DNA from 2 places in the Paenibacillus sp. J22FR21 genome. Region 1 is predicted to be linked to the other one. Evidence: riboswitches for the same ligand, from Rfam matches in the RefSeq annotation. Region 1 holds a riboswitch; the other holds the start of a gene.
What was found. A riboswitch is a leader RNA that binds a small molecule or an ion and turns the genes downstream of it on or off. The one in region 1 is predicted to bind ZMP and ZTP.
Positions count from the first base shown of each region.

Region 2: linked by a shared signal. The riboswitch ahead of rpiB (ribose 5-phosphate isomerase B) and the one ahead of AC0YNS_RS25605 (DJ-1/PfpI family protein) in region 1 are both predicted to bind ZMP and ZTP.

Region 1 is NZ_JBWDNJ010000008.1:141,116-146,240, forward strand. Features, by position in the region: gene AC0YNS_RS25595 (ferredoxin reductase family protein) at 1-1,257, shown strand, start outside; gene AC0YNS_RS25600 (DUF2306 domain-containing protein) at 1,321-1,962, shown strand; ZMP/ZTP riboswitch at 2,145-2,224, shown strand; gene AC0YNS_RS25605 (DJ-1/PfpI family protein) at 2,274-2,879, shown strand; gene AC0YNS_RS25610 (SDR family NAD(P)-dependent oxidoreductase) at 3,144-3,908, shown strand; gene AC0YNS_RS25615 (TetR/AcrR family transcriptional regulator) at 4,002-4,580, shown strand; gene AC0YNS_RS25620 (flavodoxin) at 4,846-5,125, shown strand, end outside.
Region 2 is NZ_JBWDNJ010000006.1:157,543-162,667, reverse strand. Features, by position in the region: gene AC0YNS_RS21720 (L-threonylcarbamoyladenylate synthase) at 1-993, shown strand, start outside; gene AC0YNS_RS21715 (manganese efflux pump MntP) at 1,211-1,771, shown strand; gene AC0YNS_RS21710 (low molecular weight protein arginine phosphatase) at 1,933-2,508, shown strand; ZMP/ZTP riboswitch at 2,648-2,730, shown strand; gene rpiB (ribose 5-phosphate isomerase B) at 2,848-3,315, shown strand; gene AC0YNS_RS21700 (TIGR01440 family protein) at 3,331-3,945, shown strand; gene AC0YNS_RS21695 (serine hydroxymethyltransferase) at 3,983-5,125, shown strand, end outside.

The sequences.
Region 1 (5,125 bases):
TTGCTACCGCTTGTTAATGCCGCCGTGTGGATTGCTTTTCCACCTATGGATAATAGCCAACAGCCTGCGTTTTCCCAGCGTTATCTAGGCGAAGTAATTGGCTCTACAATGATGATGATGATGGCCTTCACTTTATTGCTCGCAACGAGATTCCGGGTATTGGAACGATTATTTGGCGGCTTGGATAAGCTGTATGTCGTCCATCGAAACGCGGGTATATTTGTGTTCCTGCTGCTCTTTCTTCATTTGCTTGTGATGCCGCTTAATCCTAATGAGATCCCGCCCGGACGAGCTCCCGGTTATATTGCATTTGGAGGTTTTGTCCTTCTCATTCTCCTTTCACTGGCACCGAGGATACCGGTGGTTCGGCGGATTGTGCGAATAGGCTACCGAGGCTGGCGAATCACGCATCGGTTTATCGGGCTCTTCTTCATTATCGGCACGGCGCATTCGCTGCTGGTTGATCCGCTCGTTCGAACGACTACCGTGCCGTTTACACTCTTGATGATTGCGATCGTTGTCGGGATAACCTCCTATTTATATACGGAGCTCATAGCGAGATTCGTAAGGCGAAGAGCGGCTTATAAAGTGAGCGAAGTACGGCAGTTGAGCGCAGGAGCAGTCGAGGTGACGCTCTTTCCGGAGAAGAAACAGCTGCGATTTGAAGCAGGGCAGTTTCTGTTTATCCGGTTCAAAGGAGACAGGGTGCTGTCCGAGTGGCATCCCTTCACCATCAGCAGCTCACCCAAGGAGTCCGGCCTCAGGCTGACGATTCGATCCGCCGGTGATTATACCGATTACCTGAACCGAAACTTGAAATCAGGCGCGCGAGCCGTTGTTGAAGGCGGTTATGGCACTATGGATTACCGCAAAGGCGATACGAATCAAATATGGATCGCCGGCGGTATTGGCGTGACGCCATTCCTTAGCTGGATTCGAGATATGCCGGAGCGTCTTCCCCATCATGTTGATTTCTTCTACACGGTGCGAACGAAAGAGGAAGCGCTGTTTCTGAACGAGATACGTGCAGCCGAGCGGCGGCACGATAACCTCAAGGTGCATGTCCACTATTCTGCGGAACAGGGGCGACTCACTGCCGAGCGTGTAGTCAGCACGATGCAGGGTAAGATGGCTGTGGCGGCAAAACAGATCTATATGTGCGGACCGGCTCCGATGCTTGCGGCGTTCCAGCTGGAATTTCGGCGTAGCGGCGTTCCCACGGGTTCGATTCACTATGAACAATTCCGGTTCCGATGAGCGCTGTGCGTGTGCGAAGGTCCGCGGCAGAGCTCTAATGTTGAAACGAGGTACAACTTAGCTATGCAGAAATCCAAAATTCTCTATCTGTGCATGCTGACGATTGCGATCGGCTTTATCGTATATGTGATCACCATCAATTTCTTCGTAGATCCCCAGGCGGATCGTTTTCTTAGTCACAAAATCAACTTAAAGCACTCTTTAAACAAGCCGGTTTGGCTTAATGTGATGTATGTTCATGTGGTTTGCGCGAGCATCGCGATGGTTGCGGGAGCGGTTAATTTTGCCTCGAAGGTTCAAACCCAATACCGGCGCGCCCACCGAGCGATCGGGTATGTTTATTTTGGCGTGATCCTTGTTGTGGTGCTAACTTCCGGCTACATGGCACCTTATGCGACCGGTGGCAAGCTGAACAGCGTTCCGTTTAACCTGCTGAGCATGCTGTGGACGGCCATGACGGTGATTGCGATCGTGAAAGTAAGACGAAAACAGCGCATCGCCCACCGGAATTGGATGGTCAGAAGCTACGCGTTCTGTTATACGAATCTGTGCATCCATGCGATTACGTACGTGGTTCACCAAGGATTCGGCGTATCTTACACGCACAGCTACACCATCGGCGTTTATGGGGCGATTCTGTTCCTGCTGCTTGCAGCCGAGTTCGTCATTCGGGTCGTATATGGGCGAAGGAGCAAGGGAATGTAGATCCAGTCATCATATAGATGGTCGGAGCAGTGGCTGAGGATTCACGGGGCTCTTTTCTGCAACATTTGTATTTCCCGAGCCGGTCTGGGGCGAACTATGCAGATGCGAGGCGGGCTCCCAGTGAATAGCCAGAACTTTCACGATTGATTTGCGAGAATATTCGGACTAAAATAAAGGTAGTATTCGGTGTGTGTGACTGGCGTAAACGTGGAGTACCACGAGGGAGCACATATTTCATATGCCGTACGCCTGGGCGAAGTGCTTGGTCTTTTGGACTGAGCACTTTTTATTATTTCATGGGAGATGATGAAATGGAGCAGGAGCAGGTGCGGCAGGCAAGGAATGTAGCGATTCTGATCTTTGATCGCGTGGAAGTGTTGGATTTTGCAGGGCCATTCGAAGCTTTCCTATCCGGAAGTAACTATGGCCGAGATTTGAACGTGTTCACCGTGGCGGAACACGATGGCCCGATTCAAGCGCTTGGCAACCTGAGCATTAACCCGGCTTACAACTTTCGGAACTGTCCGAAGCCGGACATTCTCGTCATCCCCGGAGGCCCGGGCACCAGAACCGAAATGCACAATACGGTCATGACGGATTGGATCCGTAAGATTGCGGGAGAAGCCGAGCTGGTGCTGTCCGTTTGCACAGGTGCGCTTCTTGTTGTGAAAGCACAGCTGGCAGATGGGTTGAAGCTAGCTACGAACCGGCTGGCGATGCATGAGCTTCGAGCAATAGCACCGGAATCGGCTGTTATTCACGAAGAAGCGCGTTACGTGGACAATGGGAAGATTATTCTGTCAGCCGGCGTTTCAGCAGGGATCGATGCGTCCCTTTATGTGATCGGTAAACTGCTGGGCGAGGAGCGCGCGCTTCTGGCAGCGAGCTTGATGGAATATGATTGGTCACGTTCCTAAAGAAATTGCACTAGTCCACAGCAGTGGGCTAGTTCTTAAAATAATTCTTTACTGATCGTTCTCAATATGCTAAGATGATCTCGTAAGCAAGAAGGAAGCAATCGAGCCATGAGATGCATTCCTTTTTTATTGGGAATACTAGAACGATCATTCCCGAAAGGTAAATGGAGTGTGGCTGCAGTACAATTTTTTTTAACCTTTTCGAGAACGATCATTCTCGAAAAAGGAAGCATAATAAAGCACATGACAAAGGAGCGATTCATAATGGGTAAATTAAACGGTAAAGTAGCATTCATCACAGGTGGTAACAGCGGGATCGGGTTTGCGACTGCGAAATTGTTTGTAGCCGAAGGAGCTAGAGTCGTCATCACAGGTCGTAATCAAGCTAAACTCGACGCAGCAGTGGAGGAGCTGGGCACGGCGAATAGCTTCGGCATTCAAGCCGAAACGACCGATCCGCAGAGCTTGGAGAAAGCAACAGCTGCAGCAGTCGAGAAATTCGGCCGACTGGACGTCGTATTCGCTAATGCCGGCATTGGTGGTCATACTCCACTGGGTGGAACGGAACTAGCCTTATTCCAAGAGGTTATGAACGTGAACGTGACAGGCGTATTCTTCACGGTGCAAGCTGCATTGCCTCACCTGAAGGAAGGTGCTTCGGTGATCTTGAATGGTTCAGTGCTTGCCAATGCAGGAAGCCCGGGATGGGCGGCTTATGCGGCGAGCAAAGCTGCAGTTGCCAGCATGGCTAGAGTGTTCGTATCCGAGCTGTCGCCGCGCGGCATTCGCGTAAATACAGTCGCTCCAGGTCCTACACGCACTCCGATCTGGGGTCAGCCGGAAGGGCTTGCGCAAATGGAAGCCAAACTCACACGATCGGTTCCGCTAAACCGTTTGGGTGAACCGGAAGAAATCGCAAACGTTGCTTTGTTCCTGGCTTCGGATGATGCTTCGTACGTGCAAGGCGCCGAAATCAGTGTTGACGGTGGCGGCGGCTCATCCCCGTTCGGTGCACCGGTATATCGATAAGTCAAAAAGTCGCCGGAGTAGAAGACACCTTGTCAGAGGATTCTTTACCGATTGTTCTCAATATGGTAAAATCGACTGGAAAGGGGTATGCTTATGGCTAGAGCGAAAGAATTCGAAGAAGACGTCGTACTGCTGAAGGCAATGAAGCTGTTCTGGGAGCAGGGCTACGAGAAAACATCGATTAATGATCTTGTCGAGCGTATGGGCATTCACCGCAGGAGCTTGTATGATACGTTCGGCGATAAACATATGCTATATCTAAGGGCCTTTGATCGGTACAAAACATTGACCAATAACCGACTTGGTGCCCTCATTCCGAACTCCACGCCTAGTCAGGCGATCGATTTCATATTCGATTACACGATTCAGGGCACAAGCGAGGATAACCCCGCCGGCTGCATGATGGTGAATATGGCGGTTGAGCTGGCTTCGATTGATCCCGAGGCAAGAGCCAGGGTGAGCGAAAGCTTCGATTATTGGGAGCAAATTCTTGTAGATGTTATTGGCAAGGGTCAGCAGCAAGGCGACTTTACGTCGAAGCGCAGCGCGGAGGAGCTCGCCGAAAGCCTGCACAACAATTTGCTTGGCTTGCGAGTGCTGACGCGATCACTTACGGAGAAAGACAAGCTTTACCGCATAGCCGATATGGCTAAGAGCATATTGTACCATTAAATGATTGTCCCGAAAGCCGGAACTCCTTTCTATATAAGGGGTTTCGGCTTTTTATATGGGGTTTCGCCGCACAAGTGAACCCCCCTTACCCTTGCAGAGTGTTCTCCAAATAGACAAACGTCATCATGGCATGGGAATTATTTTCAAAAGATTAATTGACAATGAGAATCATTATCAAATAATATGAGAGAGGAAATGCGGGGCGTAAGGAACGCATACCCAAGCAATGGACTATGGAGACATAGGGTAGAGGAGTGTTGTAGGCATGGCAAATGTACTGCTGGTTTATGCGAGCATGACAGGTAATACGGAGGATATGGCGGATGCAATTGCACAAGGCATTCGCGAGGCAGGCGGAACTCTCAAGGTTCAGATGGTGATGGATGCTGCTGCTGCCGACCTGGCGGCTTACGATGGTATTGTCCTTGGCGCGTATACGTGGGGGGACGGAGAACTGCCGGATGAGTTTCTTGATTACTATGGGCAAATGACCGGCTTGCAGCTGCAAGGTACTAAATCCGCCGTGTTCGGCTCCTGCGATTCCT
Region 2 (5,125 bases), on a different contig from region 1:
GGGGCGGATGCGAGGAGTACGGCAGCGGTTGAACGGATTTTTGAGGCAAAAGGGCGCCCCTCCGACAATCCGCTAATCGTTCATATCTCGGATCGCAAGCAGCTGGAGGAGCTGACACTTCCGCTGGAAGGAGAATCGTCCATGCTCGCTGAGCGGCTCATGGATCGTTTCTGGCCGGGGCCGCTGACGATTGTGCTGCCGGTGAAGCCTGGGGCTGTTTCGCCACGGGTTACAGCCGGACTTGCTACCGTTGCGGTGCGGATGCCTGCTCATCCTGTGGCGCTGCAGCTTATTGCTGCTTCGGGTTGTCCGCTGGCGGCACCAAGCGCGAATCGCTCCGGCCGTCCGAGTCCGACACTGGCCTCCCATGTGCGAGATGACCTGAGCGGCCTGATCGACGGTATTGTCGACGGCGGCGCTGCAGGTGTAGGCCTTGAATCGACCGTCGTCGAGGTTGACGGCGATCTTGTGCGGATCTTGCGCCCCGGCGGCGTGACGGCCGAAGCACTGCGCGAGGTTGCGGCGCAGGTCGATTTCGACGCGGTTGCCGCGCCGGGCGCCGGCATGGAGGCAGCCGCTGCTGCGCCATCAGCGGCGGAAGCTCGCGCTGCGGAAGCGCAGGCGCCGCGCTCGCCCGGCATGAAATATGCGCATTACGCCCCGCAGGGGCTGATGCACTTGGTCAAAGGCGACGCTGACGCCGTCTCCGCCTATATTCAGGCGGAGGCCAGCGCAGCGAAAGCGCGCGGCGAGCGCACAGGCGTGCTCGCCTTCGCCGAGCATGCTGCTCGGTACGACGCCGACTGCGTGCTCGTCGTCGGCAGCCTGGCGCAGCTGGAAACGGCTGCGCACGGCCTCTATAATGCGCTGCGCGAGTTCGACAATCGCGGCGTACAGCGCATTTGGGCCGAGACCTGCTCGGAGCAGGGGATCGGCCATGCGCTCATGAACCGCTTATCCAAAGCGGCCGGCCACGCGGTGGTCCACGTCTAGCGACGGCGCTTGCCGTGCTCCAGCTACGCGGTTGCTCTCACCGCGCCGGGCCTAGCGAATCCGCGCGCACCAAGCGCCACCGGTCCAGCCTTAACCGCATCACCCCGCCGCAGCCCGTGCCACCGGCCCTTTCGCGCGCCTAGCGCCTCCCCAAGGTCATCTTTCCAATCTTGTCCGCATATGCTTGTGGAGAGGTTGCGGACAAGGAGAGGATGAAATGGTTGAGGCGGGCATGCATGCCGGACAATTGCTGACGCTGCTGATCATTGCTGTGGCACTAGGGATGGATGCTTTTTCGCTGGGTATCGGCATTGGGCTCAAAGGCATTCGGCTGCAGGATATAGCAAAGCTTAGCGCGATCATTGCGCTTTTTCACATGATCATGCCGCTCATGGGCATTTTCACGGGTAAATATGTAAGTACGCTGCTTGGCGGCGTTGCGACGACTGCGGCAGGTGCGCTGCTGCTGCTGCTCGGCGGCCATATGATCTACAGCTCGCTGCGCGGCGACGCCGTAGAGTCGATCGACTATCGCAGTTCATGGGGGATGCTGCTGTTCGCGTTAGGCGTGAGCGTGGATTCCTTTTCCGTCGGCATCTCTCTTGGCATGTTCGATACGGACATGCTGCTGACCGTACTGCTGTTCGGCGTTGCCGGAGGGATGATGTCCGTATTTGGACTGCTGCTCGGTCGTAAGGTGGGGACAAGTCTCGGCGGGTACGGGGAAGCGTGCGGCGGCGTCATCTTATTTACATTCGGCTTGCTGTTCCTGTTCTGACCTTCCGGCACACGCACGCTTACGAATCATACAGCGATTCGTTAGCGCGAAACGAAATACGGCATAGCAATCTTGCGTCAGCATCATTTTCTTCACCAATTCACCAATTCACCAGTTCACCATATCCCAAACCACACCTACGAAGAGGAGCGAAATCAATCGTGAAACGGATTCTATTCGTGTGCACCGGCAATACTTGCCGTTCACCAATGGCTGAAGCGCTGCTTCGGGCGATGTCCCAGCAAAGGGGCATGCAGCTCGATATTCGTTCCGCAGGCGTGTCCACGATCGATGGACTGCCTGTTTCCAATCATGCACGGACAGCGCTGTCCAATCGTGATATCGCGCACAACGGCACCTCAAAAGCGCTCGAAGGCGGCTCGATTGCGTGGGCTGATCTTATATTGACGATGACTGCCAGCCATAAGAGGCAGCTGCTGCAGCATTTTCCGGCTGCGGTGGACAAGACGCATACGCTGCTCGAGTTCGTGAATACGGACCCCAAGGTGCTCTCGGACATCGCCGAACTGGAAGGGCTCTATTCGACCTGGCAGATCAAGCAAGCGCTGGGCCAGCCGCTGACTCCGCAGGAGCGGTCCAAGCTCTTAGAGCTGGAGCGGCAAATTCCCAGCTTCGATGTGGAAGATCCTTTCGGCGGATCGCTGGCCATGTATGAGCAGAGTGCGACCCAAATCGAAGCGGCGCTGGGCCGTCTCCTGGACCGACTGAAGGGATAAGTTTGATATTATTTCTGTAAATTTCCCTCTCTTTTCTTTGCGCCACAGAGAGTGCTTCCAAAGGATGGCAGATGCCGTTTCTTGCCGGCAACGATTGATTTTGAGGCCGAAATCCGTTATGATAAAAGCAACTAAAGACGGTTTCCGATGTAACTGGCGACGAAAGTGGGTTAAACCACGGTGGAGCATCGGATCATACGGCCGGTCGCCTGGGCAAAGAGCAGCGTGCATTATGCATGCTTGCTCTTTTTTCGTCTTTTTCGGCGAAATCAGGTATACTAATGCCATTGTGAATCGACAATTTCCGCCATGTGCGGTTCTATTGGGAGGAAAATGGATATGAAAATCGCCATCGGCGCAGACCACGCGGGCTACCGCTTGAAAGATGAGCTAGTTCCGTTTATCAAATCGCTTGGTCACGAGATTGAGGACGTTGGCTGCGATTGCGACCAGTCCGTAGACTACCCGGATTATGCTCTTCCTGTTGCGGAGCTTGTTGCACAAGGCAAGGCAGAGCGCGGCATTCTCATCTGCGGCACTGGAATCGGCATGTCCATCGCGGCTAACAAAGTCAAAGGCATTCGCTGCGCGCTCGTGCACGATATGTTCTCGGCCAAAGCAACCCGCGAGCACAACGATACCAATGTACTGGCCATGGGTGAGCGCGTTATTGGTCCCGGCGTGGCCCAAGAGATTATCCGGATTTGGCTCGAGACCCCGTTCTCTAGTGGCGAGCGTCATATCGGCCGTGTGAACAAAGTAATGAAGCTTGAAGCAGACTTCGCCGATGCGGCGAAATCTGAGTAAGGGGCGTACCCGGCGATGAGCGACCAAGACCACGGAATAAACAGCATGGATTCGGCAAAGCTGACCAAGGATGTAGAAACCATAGTCCGCGAGCTTGCAGCCGCGTCCGGCATTCGCCAAGGACAGCTGCTCGTAATCGGCGTGTCTACCAGCGAGGTGCTCGGACAGCGGATCGGTACATCAGGCACGATAGAAACGGCAGCTGCGATCTATGCGGGGGTCGAGAAGGTGCGTCAAGACTTGCAGTTTTATCCGGTTTATCAGTGCTGCGAACATCTCAACAGGGCCCTTGTCATGGAACGGGAAGCTGCCGAGCGGTATGGCTTAGATCTCGTTTCGGCAATCCCTGTGCGCAAAGCCGGCGGTTCGATGGCAGCCTACGCGTTCCAAACGCTGCAGGATGCCGTGCTGACCGAGACGGTTCAGGCACATGCGGGCATCGATATCGGCGACACCTTCATCGGCATGCACTTGAAGCGTGTTGCGGTACCGGTGCGACCAACGATTCGAGCAATCGGATCCGCGCATTTAACGATGGCTTACACCCGTCCGAAGCTAATTGGCGGGGAACGTGCGGTTTACACGCGAGAAGCGGCTGGCCCGGCAACATCTGCTGGCACTTGCGACTAACGAATATACTTATTTATCTTGAGGAGGACTCATCAACATGGAAAACCTACGTAAACAAGATCCGGAAATCCTGAAAGCCCTAGGCCTGGAACTTCAGCGCCAACGCGACAACATCGAGCTTATCGCATCCGAGAACATCGTTTCCGAAGCGGTATTGGAAGCAATGGGCACTGTGCTGACGAACAAATACGCAGAAGGCTACCCGGGCAAACGTTACTACGGCGGCTGTGAGCATGTCGATATCGCGGAAGATATCGCACGCAACCGTGCCAAAGAATTGTTCGGTGCCGAGCACGCGAACGTTCAGCCTCACTCCGGTGCACAAGCGAACATGGCTGTTTACCTGGCAGCTCTAAACCCGGGCGACACGGTTCTTGGTATGAACCTGGCGCATGGCGGTCACTTGACGCACGGCAGCCCGGTTAATGCATCCGGTCTTCTGTACAACTTCGTGGCCTACGGCGTTAACGAAGAAACATTTACAATCGACTATGCAGAAGTGCGCAAGCTGGCGTTCAAACACCGTCCGCGCATGATCGTTGCAGGCGCATCGGCTTACCCGCGCATCATCGATTTTGAAGAAATGGGCCGTATTGCTAACGACGTAGGCGCATTGCTCTTCGTTGACATGGCGCACATCGCAGGTCTGGTAGCTGCTGGCTTGCACCCAAGCCCGGTTCCACATGCACACTTTGTAACAACAACTACGCACAAAACGCTTCGCGGACCTCGCGGCGGTATGATCCTTTGCCGCAAAGCATGGGCGCAAGCGATCGATAAAGCAGTATTCCCGGGTTCCCAAGGCGGACCTCTGATGCACATTATCGCGGCAAAAGCAGTAGCTTTCGGCGAAGCGCTTCAGCCTTCGTTCAAAGAATACGGCAAGAACGTTGTCGACAACGCAAAAGCGCTTGCTGACGCTCTTATTGAGAAAGGCATCAACATCGTTTCCGGCGGTACCGACAACCACTTGATGCTGATCGACCTTCGCAACCTGAACATCACAGGTAAAGATGCGGAGCACGTTCTGGATTCCGTTCAAATCACAGTCAACAAAAACGCGATTCCGTTCGATCCAACGAGCCCGTTCATCACAAGCGGTATCCGTATCGGTACGCCTGCAGCGACATCGCGCGGCATGGGCGTAGACGCAATGGCTACAATCGCAGAAGTCATCGCC